Regions from separate parts of the Lysinibacillus sp. NPDC095746 genome, predicted to be linked through region 2. Evidence: a T-box and tRNA genes for the amino acid it is inferred to sense, from the RefSeq annotation. Region 2 holds a T-box; the other holds one or more tRNA genes.
What was found. The T-box of region 2 lies ahead of ileS (isoleucine--tRNA ligase). A T-box ahead of a tRNA ligase gene usually reads a tRNA of that ligase, here a tRNA-Ile.
Positions count from the first base shown of each region.

Region 1: it has a tRNA-Ile gene. The T-box ahead of ileS (isoleucine--tRNA ligase) is inferred to sense a tRNA for this amino acid. The anticodon was not compared.

Region 1 covers NZ_JBIWGL010000048.1:23,198-27,189, reverse strand. The annotation lists tRNA gene ACIQ7N_RS22720 (tRNA-Asp) at 10-85, shown strand; tRNA gene ACIQ7N_RS22715 (tRNA-Thr) at 93-165, shown strand; tRNA gene ACIQ7N_RS22710 (tRNA-Tyr) at 175-258, shown strand; tRNA gene ACIQ7N_RS22705 (tRNA-Trp) at 263-336, shown strand; tRNA gene ACIQ7N_RS22700 (tRNA-His) at 384-459, shown strand; tRNA gene ACIQ7N_RS22695 (tRNA-Gln) at 469-543, shown strand; tRNA gene ACIQ7N_RS22690 (tRNA-Lys) at 559-631, shown strand; tRNA gene ACIQ7N_RS22685 (tRNA-Arg) at 647-723, shown strand; tRNA gene ACIQ7N_RS22680 (tRNA-Pro) at 740-816, shown strand; tRNA gene ACIQ7N_RS22675 (tRNA-Ala) at 831-906, shown strand; tRNA gene ACIQ7N_RS22670 (tRNA-Ser) at 921-1,013, shown strand; tRNA gene ACIQ7N_RS22665 (tRNA-Phe) at 1,021-1,096, shown strand; tRNA gene ACIQ7N_RS22660 (tRNA-Gly) at 1,100-1,173, shown strand; tRNA gene ACIQ7N_RS22655 (tRNA-Ile) at 1,183-1,259, shown strand; tRNA gene ACIQ7N_RS22650 (tRNA-Asn) at 1,264-1,340, shown strand; tRNA gene ACIQ7N_RS22645 (tRNA-Glu) at 1,342-1,413, shown strand; gene ACIQ7N_RS22640 (nitric oxide synthase oxygenase) at 1,824-2,870, shown strand; gene ACIQ7N_RS22635 (CynX/NimT family MFS transporter) at 3,000-3,992, opposite strand, start outside.
Region 2 covers NZ_JBIWGL010000054.1:1,078-12,602, reverse strand. The annotation lists gene ACIQ7N_RS23225 (S9 family peptidase) at 1-1,548, opposite strand, end outside; gene ACIQ7N_RS23220 (DinB family protein) at 1,535-2,020, opposite strand; gene ileS (isoleucine--tRNA ligase) at 2,755-5,844, opposite strand; T-box leader at 5,898-6,137, opposite strand; gene ACIQ7N_RS23210 (DUF2785 domain-containing protein) at 6,219-7,070, opposite strand; gene ACIQ7N_RS23205 (DUF3221 domain-containing protein) at 7,258-8,232, opposite strand; gene ACIQ7N_RS23200 (sigma-70 family RNA polymerase sigma factor) at 8,225-8,746, opposite strand; gene ACIQ7N_RS23195 (Lrp/AsnC family transcriptional regulator) at 8,848-9,285, opposite strand; gene ACIQ7N_RS23190 (DJ-1/PfpI family protein) at 9,427-10,011, shown strand; gene ACIQ7N_RS23185 (LysR family transcriptional regulator) at 10,061-10,912, opposite strand; gene ACIQ7N_RS23180 (MFS transporter) at 11,089-11,525, shown strand, end outside.

The DNA of each region.
Region 1 (3,992 bases), on a different contig from region 2:
AACCAAAATGGTCCCGTGGTGTAGCGGTTAACATGCCTGCCTGTCACGCAGGAGATCGCCGGTTCGATCCCGGTCGGGACCGCCATTTTTATGCCGGTGTAGCTCAGTTGGTAGAGCAACTGACTTGTAATCAGTAGGTCGTGGGTTCGACTCCTATCGCCGGCATCATCCCTTGGAGGGGTAGCGAAGAGGCTAAACGCGGCGGACTGTAAATCCGCTCCTTAGGGTTCGGCGGTTCGAATCCGTCCCCCTCCACCATTTTAGGGGCATAGTTCAACGGTAGAATAGAGGTCTCCAAAACCTTTGGTGTGGGTTCGATTCCTACTGCCCCTGCCAGGTTTCGAGGTACTCGTTATCAAAGACTACTATCATTACATATAGTGGCGATTGTGGCGAAGTGGTTAACGCACCGGATTGTGGTTCCGGCATTCGTGGGTTCGATTCCCATCAGTCGCCCCATTTAATAATTGGGGTATAGCCAAGCGGTAAGGCAACGGATTTTGATTCCGTCATGCCTAGGTTCGAATCCTAGTACCCCAGCCATTCATTTTTTAGTTTGAGCCATTAGCTCAGTTGGTAGAGCATCTGACTTTTAATCAGAGGGTCGAAGGTTCGAGTCCTTCATGGCTCATCATTTTTTATAAATGCGCCCGTAGCTCAATTGGATAGAGCGTCTGACTACGGATCAGAAGGTTATGGGTTCGACTCCTGTCGGGCGCGCCAAATAAGCCAATAATATCGGAATGTAGCTCAGCTTGGTAGAGCACTTGGTTTGGGACCAAGGGGTCGTAGGTTCGAATCCTGTCATTCCGACCATCTTTCCTGATTATGGGGCCTTAGCTCAGCTGGGAGAGCGCCTGCCTTGCACGCAGGAGGTCAGCGGTTCGATCCCGCTAGGCTCCACCATTTATATAATTTCCGGAGGTATACCCAAGTCTGGCTGAAGGGATCGGTCTTGAAAACCGACAGGCGGGTAACACCGCGCGGGGGTTCGAATCCCTCTACCTCCTCCATTTTTCCGGGTCAGTAGCTCAGTTGGTAGAGCATTAGATTGAAGCTCTAAGTGTCGGCGGTTCGATTCCGTCCTGACCCACCATCTGCGGGTGTAGTTTAATGGTAAAACCTCAGCCTTCCAAGCTGATGTCGTGAGTTCGATTCTCATCACCCGCTCCAAAAAATAATGGGCCTATAGCTCAGCTGGTTAGAGCGCACGCCTGATAAGCGTGAGGTCGATGGTTCGAGTCCATTTAGGCCCACCATTATTCCGAAGTAGCTCAGTTGGTAGTAGCACCTGACTGTTAATCAGGTTGTCGCAGGTTCGAGTCCTGCCTTCGGAGCCACGGCCCGTTGGTCAAGTGGTTAAGACACCGCCCTTTCACGGCGGTAACACGGGTTCGAATCCCGTACGGGTCATCAAGCATGTTGCACATTAGTGTGACATGCTTTTTTTATGCCAACTATACTGACAAACAAAGATCAACAATCGTTAAGGAAAGGCCCACGTAATAACGTCTATACCTAAATACTGCAAAGGGTATGTAAATGTGCCCTAATGCGTCTCGTGTATTACTTACTTAGGCGTAAAAAACGTTATAATAACAAATCCATCTCTCAATAGTTTTTCCTCTGTAATTCCCCTAATGACTACTAAAAATGAGCACCTTTATCCATAAATAATTATAGTTTTAGAAAGATTAAAGAGAAATGATATAAAATATTGAACAAAGTATTTCATATATAAAATATGTATGTTTTCTGGCAGATTTTTTCGTGGTGATAATACTTCCATTCCTCTAATATGAGGGTAGATGGAGGAATTCGATATGAATTTACATGAAGTACAGCGGTTTTTAGAACTTTATCAAGTAGAGCAAAATGAGTCTATAACATGGCTTGAAAATAAATTACAGCAAATTAAAACGGCAGGAGAATATATACCGACAACGGAAGAATTAATCTTTGGTGCTCGAGTTGCTTGGCGCAATAGTAATAAGTGCATTGGCCGACTGTTTTGGCAATCACTGCATGTTGTAGATGCCCGCGATATTTCAAATGAGGAGGATATCTTCAACGCATTGCTTAAACATATTCAATATGCAACAAATGGTGGAAAGATTCGTCCAACAATAACGGTTTTTGCACCGGGGCGCGTTCGTATATGGAATCATCAACTAATCCGTTATGCTGGCTATGAAACGGAATCTGGAATCATTGGTGATCTGCATTCTGTTGAGTTTACAAAAGTATGTGAGTCACTTGGCTGGCAGGGAAAGAGAACGGCATTTGATGTGCTTCCACTTGTTATACAGGTGGATGGAAGGGAGCCACAAGTGTTTACGATCCCTGACGAGTATGTACTAGAGGTACCAATTCGTCATCCAGAATCCTCTCAAGTAGCGAAGCTAGGATTAAAGTGGTATGCAGTGCCGATTATTTCGAGCATGCGCTTCCAAATGGCAGGTATTGATTTTGAGGCGGCCCCATTCAATGGTTGGTATATGGGTACCGAAATAGGGGCACGTAATTTAGCAGATCATGAGCGTTATAATATGCTGCCTGCTATAGCAGAAATTTTTAATCTTGATACAACGAAACAGGCTTCTTTATGGCGTGATCGTGCATTAGTTGAGCTGAATATAGCCGTTCTATATTCCTTTAAAGAAGGCGGTGTCAGCATAGTAGATCACCATACAGCTGCACAGCAATTTAAATTGTTTGAGGAAACAGAAGCAGCAGCGAATCGTGAAGTTACAGGCAATTGGACGTGGTTGATTCCACCTCTTTCACCAGCTACGACCCATATTTTTCATAAGCCTTATGTTAATGTTTACAATACACCGAACTATTTTTATCAGAAACCACCTTATTAGTAGAGAAAGGCAGCTCACTTTAACTTCCTTCGCTGTCCAAACATCGGCTGTAATAGAGGAACTCAGGCTTTTGTGCAAATACAAAGCACCTCATGATTATGCCTAGGCATAGATCATGAGGTGCCATTTTTAATTTACATATTCATTTTTAGAAGCCTTAAATGAACATATGAAGAGTATCAATACAACGACAACAAATAACCAACCAGCGGTATTCCAGCCACCGAATAAATCATGTAAATAACCAAATAAGATTGGACCGATTGCGGCTAATAAATATCCTAATGATTGTGCAAATCCTGATAAATCGGCTGCCTCAAAAGCTGTACGGGTACGTAATGTAAAGAACATCATCGCTAATGCAAATGAAGCACCTCCGGCTAATCCTAGTAGTACCATCCACAGTACAGCGAGGCTTGTCCATTCCATGACTACTCCGATAAAGCCAATTAAGTAAAATAGTGTAAACATTAAAACGAGAGGACGTTGAGATGTCATTTTACTAGCGATAATAGGCACAGCTAATGCCATTGGAACTTGTGAAAATTGCATAATGGAAAACATCCAGCCCGCACGATCTGCAGCTAATCCTTGTGATATATAAATTTCAGGAATCCAAGCGGCAGTTGTGTAGAATAATAATGACTGAAATCCCATAGCTCCCGCTACTGCCCAAGTAACAGGTGATTTCCATAATGGTGTACGTTCTTTCGTAGTCTTAACAGTCGGTTCAGGCTTATTAAATTGCAACTGTGGAATCCAAATTACAATGGTTAACACCACAAGAACAAGTGAGATTGCCAGTGCGCCTTGCCAACCAAGTGATGAATTGGCAACAGGATAGCTAATGCCAGCACCGAGTCCAGCCGTTAAATTCATCGACATTGTGAAAAATGCCATAAGTAAACCTACGTGATAGGGAAATTTCAATTTAAGTAATCCTGGAATTAGTACATTACCGAATGAAATGGCTATACCAATTAGCATCGTACCAAATACGAGTAAACTAGTTGTGCCAACGGAGCGTAGTACAATTCCTCCCCCTAAAAGAACAGTTGATAACAATAATGTTAATTCTAGTCCAACTTTACGTGCGACAACTGGTGCGAATGGTGAAATGAT
Region 2 (11,525 bases):
TACATATCCCCCGTTGCTCCAGCCCATAACCCCTACTCTATCTTTATCTGCCATCCCTTTGTCAACTAGTTTATCCACTCCAGATATAACATCATCGTAGTTAACAATCCCTAGTTTTCTATAATTTGCTTTTAAAAATTCATTACCATAACCAGAACTTCCTCTATAATTTGGTTCTAAAACGATAAAGCCTTTTTCGATAAACTGTTCAATAGGATATTTCTCATTAAAACAGTTCGAAAATATTGGAAATGATGCCCAGGCTGGACCACCATGGACTACCACTAATAAGGGATATTTTTTATTCGCGTCAAAGTCGACTGGGGTTGATAAAACTCCCTCTATTTCAAGACCATCACTACTTTGCCATGAGATTATTTCCCTATTACTTTTAAGCTTTCCTTTGAAAAAGCTATTTTCACTTGTTATTTTTTTATCGTCTAAATAAATTTCAAAGGTTTCATTTGTTATAGCCTTATTATAGGATAGATGATTTCCATCCCGTGTTATAGAAGCATCCATAATAAAGCTATCTACTTTATCGCTTAACATTTCCACAGAGCCATTCTCAGATAACAACCCAATAAGAAAATTAGTTTTATTCTGCCATCTAATTAATATTCCTTTAGCTGTCCACTGTAATGGCATAACCGTACTATCAAAATCTGTTAAAGGTTGAATTAGCTCTCCATTATTCATATCGTATATTTCTAGCGTACTATCTTGTATATGGGTCTTATAATAATCCTTCTCTCTTATGCTTGCTGAGTAACATATTTTGCTACCATCAGGAGAAAAGCAAACATCCCCTGCCAACAACTTATCTATCGTTATCTTTTGTAGTTTCCTAGCTTTAATATCTAGTATGTATAGAACGCCATTATTATAATCTTCCATATTTGGACTTGGTGTAGCCATCAATACAACCTTTTTCCCATCATTTGAAATATCAAATTCATGAACATGAAAATCCTTACCATCAGTTAGTTGATTAACAACGTTATTTTCGTGTTCATCTTTATCATTTTGTATCACTTTTTCTATTTCAATATAATATAAACAATTTTTCTGGTATTCCTTACCTATCTGATGGAAATCTCCATATAGTTCCTTACGTTTCTTTATCGCCTTAGATTCTTTTGATGGTGCAACATAATATAAACCCTTACCAGTAGGCTCCCATTTGAATTTACTGACCCCTTCTTTCTCATCAGTAATTTGAACACCCCTATAATCATCTTTAGACTTAACAAAGATCTGGTTTTTCTTATTATGCCCATCATCAACTGGACTAAGGTATGCGATAGCTCTAGAATCTGGAGACCATAAAGGGTTTGAACTATCCATATCCCTAGTTGTTAACGGGGAACACTGCCCCTTATCTTTTTCATATACCCATACATGATTCCTATAAATATTGTCTTTCCAGTTAGCCATCTTCTTGACAAATGCTACGTTTTTGCCATCATCACTTATGTTTGTATCGGATAAGGTTGATATTGAAATAATCTCTTCTATACTTAAATATGTTTTTTCATTCCTTTTCATTAATAGTCCTCCTCATTAACTCTCTTCCAATAAAGTTAGCTGGTACAGGGCTTAATTCTAATTCTCTCGCCCATACAGAAAGTTGACCCATGTGGTGTATTTCGTGCGTAATGATATGGTGTAATATCTCATCAACAGTATATATATCTTCATCCCAAGAAACACTAACTAGCTTTTCTTTTAAACTTCCTAAATTTGTTGCTAAAAATTCAGCTATTTCATTTCGTGATTTAGCTGAAAGAGATTTAACCTTTTCAAGTGTATTATAATTAACAAACTGAAATGCTACATCTTCTTTCCCTTGAATACCACGAATCCAACTATATTCCACATCAATTATGTGAAAAAGTGTATATAAAATATTTCCTACCCCACCCCTACGGTCTTTTAACAACTCTTCAATTGTCAGTTGATTGCACCAATCAAACCATTCATCCCTTACTTGCCAGTTATATTTAAAGAATTTAATCATTGTAGGCACTCCAATCAAACTTATTACATAATATTTCGATATAAATCCAACTTTTTCCTCCTCTAACAAACTTGCGTTAGTTTAAATATGATTCTTTACAAATTCTTGATATTCGATAAGTACATTATGTATTAATTTCTTCAAAGTGTTCATTCGTTTACTGTAGCGTGTAACGACGCTGCAGCTTTATCTTTTTCAATCGTCATGAACTATTTGAAACCTTTTCCATTTTTTATACGTAAAGTAAAACAGTATTCCTTTATTATTATTCGGAGGTATTTACATGAACTCTTTTGCACTTATGGCCTTTTCTTTTGCTTGTTTATCATTCACCTTTGCTGTCTCAGCTGATGCTAAGATTAAAAAGTTAGAAAGACGGATTGTTCGTCTATGATAAAGTCTAGAGATGATTTTGACATGAACATCCATCTACGGTCGATTTAGTTGAATAAGGCTCATTTAATTGATAAAACTTCATTTTAATCATTTTTTTTAAAAAGGAGTTTTATCAATTATTTATTCCTCGCTACACAATTTGTTAGAATACTATACTTTTATATAACTCAAACTATATCTTTAAACACAAATAAGCTGAACTAATATCAAAATTAGTTCAGCTTAAAATAGCTATTTCTGATTGTGTTAAGTGCATTATAAAATATTAATTTCTGGTCTTACTTGACCACTTCTTCTGTGGATCAGAGCGTTTGAAACTTACCCGATCATAAAGAATTTTATAGCTTGAAATAAACAGTAACTTTTTCATCAAACACTTCTGTCTCCATATATTGTTCACTATGATGGTCACTCACATAATGAATATCCTTTAATAACACATTTGCCTTTAGTACCGCTTCGTGCTGCTGGATGATGGTTATTGCTTTAGCACTTCCAGTAATCGAAATCGATACATATTGCTCAACAGGCAGTTTCCATTGTTTGCGTGTATCTTGAATTGTGCGAATTAACTCCCTAATTTGCCCTTCCTCAAGTAAGCTAGATGTCAGATGAACATTGATAAGAACTCGGCATGAAGCATCTTCTGCTAACATATACTGGTCCTTTACAATGGATTCGGTTAACACGTGTGATTTTAATAATGTTACCTGTTCCCCATCGATCGATAAAGCTATTGAACCCGTTCGCTGTAATATATTTTTCTCCTCGTCATTTAAATTCACTACATAATCTTTTACTTTGTTCACTCTAGCTCCAAATGCTGCACCTGCTGTTTTAAAATTAAGCTTATAATGAACCGTTTCGTAAGCTGAAAAATCATTTGTCCAAACGCATTCTTTAATATTTAATTCATCCTTCACGAGCTCGCTATATGGTTGATAATCTGTTAACTCGCCATCTACAGAAACAATGATTTCACTTAACGGCTGCTTTACCTTGATTCCTTGACTATTACGGATGCTACGGCCAAGCTCTACGACTGTTAAAATATTCGCCATCTCTTTTTCAAGCTTAGCATTAACGAGCGATTCATTGTATGTTGGGTAGTTTTGTAAATGAACACTTTTTCCTGCTAATTGTCGATATAAATCTTCCGCAATAAATGGTGTGAATGGTGCTAGTAATTGACAAATTGTCGTTAGTAGCTCATACAGTGTACTATAGGCACCTCGTTTATCCTCTGTCAGCCCATTTGCCCAAAATCTTGCTCGTGAGCGACGGATATACCAGTTACTTAGTTCTTCCACAAGCTTGCCGATTTCACGTGTTGCCTGTGTAAATTGATAGTCATCCATTGATTTTGTCACAAGCTGAATTGTATGATGTAACCGAGAAAGTATCCAATGATCTAGCTTTGTACGTTTACCTGTCTTTTCAGCATCGTACTGGAAGCCATCTATTTCCGCATATAATTGATAAAATTTGAACGTATTATCTAGTGTATCAACTAACTTTGATTTCGCATCCATCACAATCTTCTTAGAAAAGCGTTTAGGATTCCAAGGAGAACTGTCCACTAAGAATGCCCATCTTAAAGCATCTGCTCCGTACTGTTCTATTAGTTCAACTGGCTCTAATGCATTCCCTTTGCTTTTCGACATTTTCTGCCCATGCTCATCTAAAACATGCCCTAAGGAAAGGACATTTTTATAAGGTGCCTTCCCTGTAAATAAAGTCGAAACCGCTAATAAACTATAGAAAAAACCTCGTGTTTGGTCGATGCCTTCGATGACAACATCAGCAGGGAATTGATTGTGAAAAGTAGTAAGGTCTCCAAAAGGATAATGATGCTGCGCAAATGGCATGGATCCACTATCAAACCATACATCGATTACTTCTGGTGTACGTTTCATGTCACCACTACATTTCGGACAAGTACACACAACCTTGTCAATATACGGTTTGTGAAGCTCGATGCCTTGTAAAGTGTCTTTCGCTAATTCTTTTAAAGATGCCATACTATTTGGCGCCTCTTCATGACCACAATCCTGACAAACCCACACATTTAGCGGTGTACCCCAATAGCGATTACGGCTAATATTCCAGTCCACTAAGTTTTCTAAGAAATTGCCAAATCTACCGTGTTTAATGTGATCAGGATACCATGTAACTTGTTCATTATTTTGTAAAAGTTTATCTTTCAATGAAGACATTTTAATAAACCAACTGTCAGTTGCGTAATAAAGCAATGGTGAATCACAACGCCAGCAATGAGGGTAACTATGCTCATATTTTTCCTTATCAAACAATAGCCCCTTTTTCGCAAGCATTTTTATAATATCGACATCACAATCTTTCACAAATTTACCGGCAAGCTCTGCAACCTCTTCTGTATAGCAACCCTTTACATCAACAACATTCACAAACGACAGCTCATTTTGCTGTACCGTTTTATAATCGTCCTCCCCATACGCAGGTGCGATATGGACGATACCAGTTCCACTATGCTCTGTGACATAATCTGCTAATACAACGACATGCCCCTTATTCACTTTGACATAAGAAAATGGTGGGGTGTACGACACACCTTCAAATTCATGCCCCTCATGTTCACTTAACACTTCAACAGAATCAGCAAAAACTTTATTCACTAGTGATTTTGCTACGATATAGATTTTATTGTACTGCTTCACTCGAACATACATAAGCTTAGGATTCATAGCTAATGCAACATTAGCGGGTAATGTCCATGGAGTCGTTGTCCAGCCTAGAAAATATTCATCTTTATCCTTTAGCTTAAACATTGCTGTGACAGACAAATCCTTTACATCCTTATAGCCCTGTGCAACCTCATGAGAGCTTAATGATGTTTGACAACTAGGGCAATATGGTGAAACTCGGTGCCCTTTATATAAAAGCTTTTTCTTGTGCACGTGACTTAAAATATTCCAAACGGACTCAATATAATCATTACTTAGCGTTAAATACGGGTCATCCATGTCAATCCAATAGCCAAGCTGTTCCGTAAAGGAGCGCCATTTTTTCTCATAAGTAAAAACACTGCCCTTACACTCTTGAATAAATTGTTCAACACCATAGTTCTCAATCTCTTGCTTGCCAGAGATACCTAGCTTTTTTTCCACGCCTAACTCTACAGGCAAACCATGTGTATCCCAGCCAGCTTTACGTTCAACCAAATAACCTTGCATCGTTTTATATCGAGCCACAACATCTTTTATTGTTCTGCCAAATGCGTGACCTACGTGTGGTAAACCATTCGCAGTTGGCGGACCTTCATAAAAAACAAAAGGCTTATTGCTAGAACGGTTCGCCACAGACGCTTGGAACGTTCCTTCTTGTTCCCATAATCGACGAATCCTTGTCTCTCTTTCTACAGTTGTTTCTTTTTTTACTTCGACTTGCATGTACATTCCTCCTATACTAAATGTATAAAAGGCATACAAAAACCCCGTCCCAAGTAAGGGACGGGGTTAACCGCGAATACCACCCTAATTCTATTGAAGCAACGTTCAATAGCACTCAGCAACGTACAATCATACGTGTTCTTTTTAACGGTAGACACCCGGATTAGCTTACTATGTTCAGCCAATCTTCTCAGAGAGGATCTTCATGTAACACCTGCACACCGACTTCCACCAATATGTCGGCTCTCTGTAGAACAAAATGAAACACTACTCTTTCTCATCAACGAATTTGTATGCTTTTATTGTCACTCATCTTAACAAACTAATTTTTGTCTGTCAATCATTTCAAAGTACTAATATTGGTCGTAATTTTCCTATAATTCATCGAGACATGCTTCGAGGCTTTTATGAAGAGTCACGAACTTAGGATTCCCATTTGTTTTAATATAAAAGCTTTTCACAAAGGATTTACAGTTAAAAACTAAGATTCTATGATGCTGTACATCGAGCTGTTCTTTTTTTACTTTTAAAGTAGCAGGTAATACTTGCAGTAAATTAATGATCTCTTGCTCCTCTAAACCATGCCCAAGCATTGTGAAAATAGGTACTAAAATCCGTTCATCTTCATTATGTATGAAAGCATAATTTTCTTGCAAAATGGCGTTGTATAATGCCCTTACAATTTCAATATAAGAGGTTTTATTTAATTTTGGATTTTTCACCAATTCATTGATTGCATCAGCCGTATGGGCAACACTATGAGCCCACCCTTTCACTGGCACATAGCCCCTTACATCCTTCTCTGCTGCTAAATAAGCTAATATTTTATCTTTACAATCAGCGATTTTCTGTTGGGATAAAAAATCATCTGCGTTATCTCTAAATAATATTAGGGCAATCAATAGCGACGTAAATGTACGGGTAAAAACTAAATCCGATTCCCTCTCTTCGATACCCTTATATAATAAATGATTCAAACATTCCTCTAAAAGCTCCGTTAAATGTGCATGCTCTAGTAAGTTTTTTTCATGAATCAAGTCATAAAACGATCCATAAATTAAGTCATCTCGTAGTTCACTATCTAATGAACCGATATGTAGCATCATGGATTGAATGAGATCCGTATGATCCTTGTGCTGCCATGTTCTAGCTCCACTTTGTAATTCTTTGAGTATTTCTTTTAAGTCATCTTCCTTCAATAAGTTTTCGTTTTGTAGTATACCCATTATTTTTCTCCTTTTTATAGTGACTTTTATTCGAATAATGAAAAACCACTTTCTCGATAAATGCCCTCCAGCTTCCATCCCTCATTATACAAATACTTACAATAATTATACCTTAATCCAACTATAAAAAATAGTTTATAAAAAAGCTAGACATTCTTGAAATTTTTGAATTGTCTAGCCTCGTTCATTAATGGCCTTCCAGTATTTTCATGCTATCTATATCCGCAATTTTTATGATAGCATCATCATCTTTCTCTAATTCTTCGCTATAGTTAACTTCTACATAATCTCCAAGGGACAATGTTGTAGGATTATCGATTAATGGGAACCACGTACCATTACCATGTTTTTGTACGATTTTGTTTATTGATAATTTACCAATAGTCGATTTATCTGCGTTCGAAACGACTAAAAATTCATGTTCCTTGATTGCTACGACTACCCCACGTTTTGAATAAATTTCTTTTTCCACTACTGGAATCTCATATTTTTTACGTAGGGCTTCTATTTCTTGACCATAATGCTCCTCTAAATAATCCAATGCTTCTCTCTTCAATAAAAAATATTGGATCGATTTATTTACATCTTTAGATTGATTTTTTTCATGTTCCCAAAGTGAATCAGTTGTTGCCACTTTATATGCTATTGGATTTATATATTGTTCGAAATATTCTTCTCTTGTAACATTCAGTATTTGTAATTTCTTGGCAAACACCACTTGGTTTTGTTTTTCACTGCCTTCTATAAAAATATCAAGATATTTATCAATTTTTTGTTGTGTAGGCACTATCTCCTTTAACTGTGCGTAAGCATACAAAGATTCTTCTTCTAAAAAGAAGTCAAACTTCTGCTTCCTTACATCATTGGACCATTCCACCCGAGGATCCAACTTCAAAATGAACTTTAGATAATTTTCATCTAAAACAATTGGTGTACTTATTGATTGCTCTGGTGTACTTGCTTTTTGATCTTGATTTTCGCTGTATTGAGCATATAAAAAGATTCCAATACAAATTGTTACTATAATAGACATTACACTATACTGCCAACGCCAAGACTTTTTTTTCATCTCACGCTGTTCCAAATGCTGTACTACATTGGTCATAACACGTTTTTTGCTTTCTGTTAAATCCTTTAATACCCTCACATCGACTTTACTCATGCAGTAGGACCTCCCATTCAATATGCTGTAACTTCGGCCTTAATAACTCTCGTCCACGACGTAGCCTTGTTTTCACCGTACTCTCCGGAATACTTAAAAGCTCGGCAATTTTAATAACAGGCATTTCCTCAAAATAAAAATAAATAAGGACCTCACGCTGCTTTAATGGTAGTGCTAAGATGGCGTTTTCTACTAAGGTTTGTTCATCCTGCTGTACTAGCATGTCCCTTTTCGTAATAGCCTGCTTAGCAAAGATCTTCTGTTGAACTTGTATTTTACGGTATGTCCAGCTGCGTAAATAGTCTTTACTTTTGTTAATAACGAGCCTCGATAAATATGCCCGTAATTCTCCTCTTTCTTCATAGTTTTGCTGATTATCGTAAAATTTAATAAATACATCTTGAACGATATCTTCGGCACTTTGTAAATCCTTGACGTAATAAAAGGCAAGTCGGATGAGCCTTTCTGTATGCTGCTGCATTATTTCTTCGAGTTCTTTAATTTCAAGCAACATCTCTCCCCCTCTCTACCCTATAAACGGTGCTCACGATAATGAGGTTTGCTTTTTTGTATTTTTTTAAATAAAGATCTGGATAAACTCCAAATTTACTTATTCTAATTTTCATCAGAGAAAGGAGCAATGACCGCTTTTTTATTTGAAGAAAGCACAATATTTGTAGATGGCGTTCCATAAGGCATTGCCTCATCTATAAACTGTTCCAATGTTTCTACTGAATTAGTTGCAATTTTTACAATATAACTTATTTCACCCGCTACACGATAGCATTCGAGGACATCAGGATGTGCGTTACAAAAATTCGAAAGACTTTTACAATCAATTGATTTAAATAAAATAATAGCTTGAATATCGCGATTTAGCTTTTTTAAATTTACCTTCGCACTATAAGCCTCAATAATCCCCTGCTCTTCTAATTTTTTAACACGCTCAATAACTGCTGGAGATGATAAATGAACCGTCGCCGCTAATTCCTTCATCGACATTTTTGCATTTCGCTGCAATTGCTTTAAAATTTCTGTATCTATTTGATCCATATGTATCCACCTTTTTTAATTAATTAGATTTAATAAAATTCCTTTTATAATAAAGCAATTCATCTGAATTACATTATACAGCTTCTGTCATTAGATAGCCCTTTTCTTTACAATTAAACATATAAAGGAGGCATTAACAACATGAAAAAAATATTATTACTATTAGCAAATGGTTTCGAGGCTGTTGAAGCGAGTGTTTTTACAGATGTACTTGGCTGGAATAAATGGGAGGGAGACGGCACAACAGAGGTCGTGACCGTAGGATTGCATCAGCAATTACAATGTACATGGAATTTTAACGTAACACCCGAAAAGTTACTTCATGAAATTTCATTAGCGGAGTTTGATGCACTAGCGATTCCTGGAGGTTTTGAAGAAGCTGGATTTTATGATGATGCCTTTAGCGAGGAATTCCAGGCGGTCATTCGTCATTTCGATGAACATAAAAAACCGATTGCAACGGTTTGTGTAGCTTCCCTAATTTTAGGTCATAGCGGAGTGCTGAATAATCGAAAAGCTACTACTTATAATCATCCAACAAGTAAACGATTAGCACAACTACAATCCTATGGTGCAGACATCGTCAATGAACGAATTGTTCAAACTGAACATATTATTACATCATCAAATCCTGGAACTGCATTCGACGTTGCATTTAGCTTACTCGAAATGCTAACATCTGAGGAAAATACAAAAAAGGTTAAGGATTTAATGGGGTTTAAATAATTAAAAGAAGCTGTCTCCTCTAAACGTTTGGAGACAGCTTCTTTTCTATTTAATTTGATATTAATTGATAGAATTTCGATCCTAATTCTTTATTTTTTGTAACCAATGAAATCGTTCTGGATCTCCCAAAATTATGAATAGGTAAAGCAAAAAGTTGAAGATGACTGATATTTTTAGCCATTAGCTCGGGTACAATCGTAATTCCCATTCCAGAAGTTACAGCCCCAAAAACGAAATCACCAAAGTTCACTTCACTTATGATATTCGGCGTGTAGCCAAGTGATTGTATTTGTTCTACTATATCCTTCCTTGAATCACAAGGAGCTTGATGAACAATAAGCGGTTCCTCACACAATTCTGCAAGCTTAACTGTTGTTCTTGAATTAAAACGATGATTCACAGGAAACACCGCATAGTAAGGTTCCGTAAACAATTCCCAAGTCCACAAAGATTCTCCGGTATATTTGGCATCCACAAAGACAGCATCAAGTCTACCTTTTTCTAAAGATTGTAGCAGTTCGTTTGAAGTATTTTGAATCATTAATGTTATAGGTCGATCTAGTAACTTAAGTTTTTGCATTTTGTTTGGCAAATAGTAAGTGGCTAAACTAGGCAGCGCACCAATAGCAATAGGATTGCTTTGACTAAAATGCTGCAATTCTTTACGAATGGCAGATATTTCAGCCAAAAGGGGTGTAATTCGAGTGTAGAAACGTTCACCAGCTTTTGTTAATTCGATACCAATGGATGTCCTATGAAATAGTTCGACGCCAAGATTATTCTCTAAGTTTCTTATATGTTTACTTAGTGCAGGTTGGGATAGATTCGTAATTTGAGCAGCTTTAGAAAAACTTTTTTGATTGGCAGCAGCAATAAAACTATGTAACCATTCTGTATTCATTGTATTCCTCCATACCCTATAACGATTTGTTATACCCCTATAAAATAGTGATTGTTCCATATTCAACGTTTTTTAGTAATCTATTAAATATAGATGGTACTTCGATTATAACATATTGTTATAGGTTATCTAATCGACATAATACTTAGCATCATTAATATATGGAGGTTCTTTAAATGAAAAATGTTTTATTATTATCCTTTGGCATGTTTGCCTTAGGTTTTGATGCCTATGTGATCGCAGGGCTTCTCCCAGGAATTAGTGATACGTATCAAAAAAGTACAGCGCAAGTTGGCCAAGCTGTAAGTATTTTCACGTTATTTTACGCAATATCAGCGCCGGTATTTTCTTCTTTACTTGCTGGAAAACCAATTAAAAAAATCTTAATATGGTCAATGTTAATCTTTACGATAGCGAATAGCATCACAGCTTTAGCGCCGACCTTTTCTATTCTTCTACTATCGAGAGCAATTGCGGGAACTGGCGCTGGCTTATTTTCACCTTTAGCTGTAGCGGCTTCTACAAAGTTTGTTTCTAGCGAAAAGAAAGGAAGAGCTCTAGGATTGACTATTGGGGGAATGAGCTTGGGAACAGTGCTTGGTGTTCCTTTAGG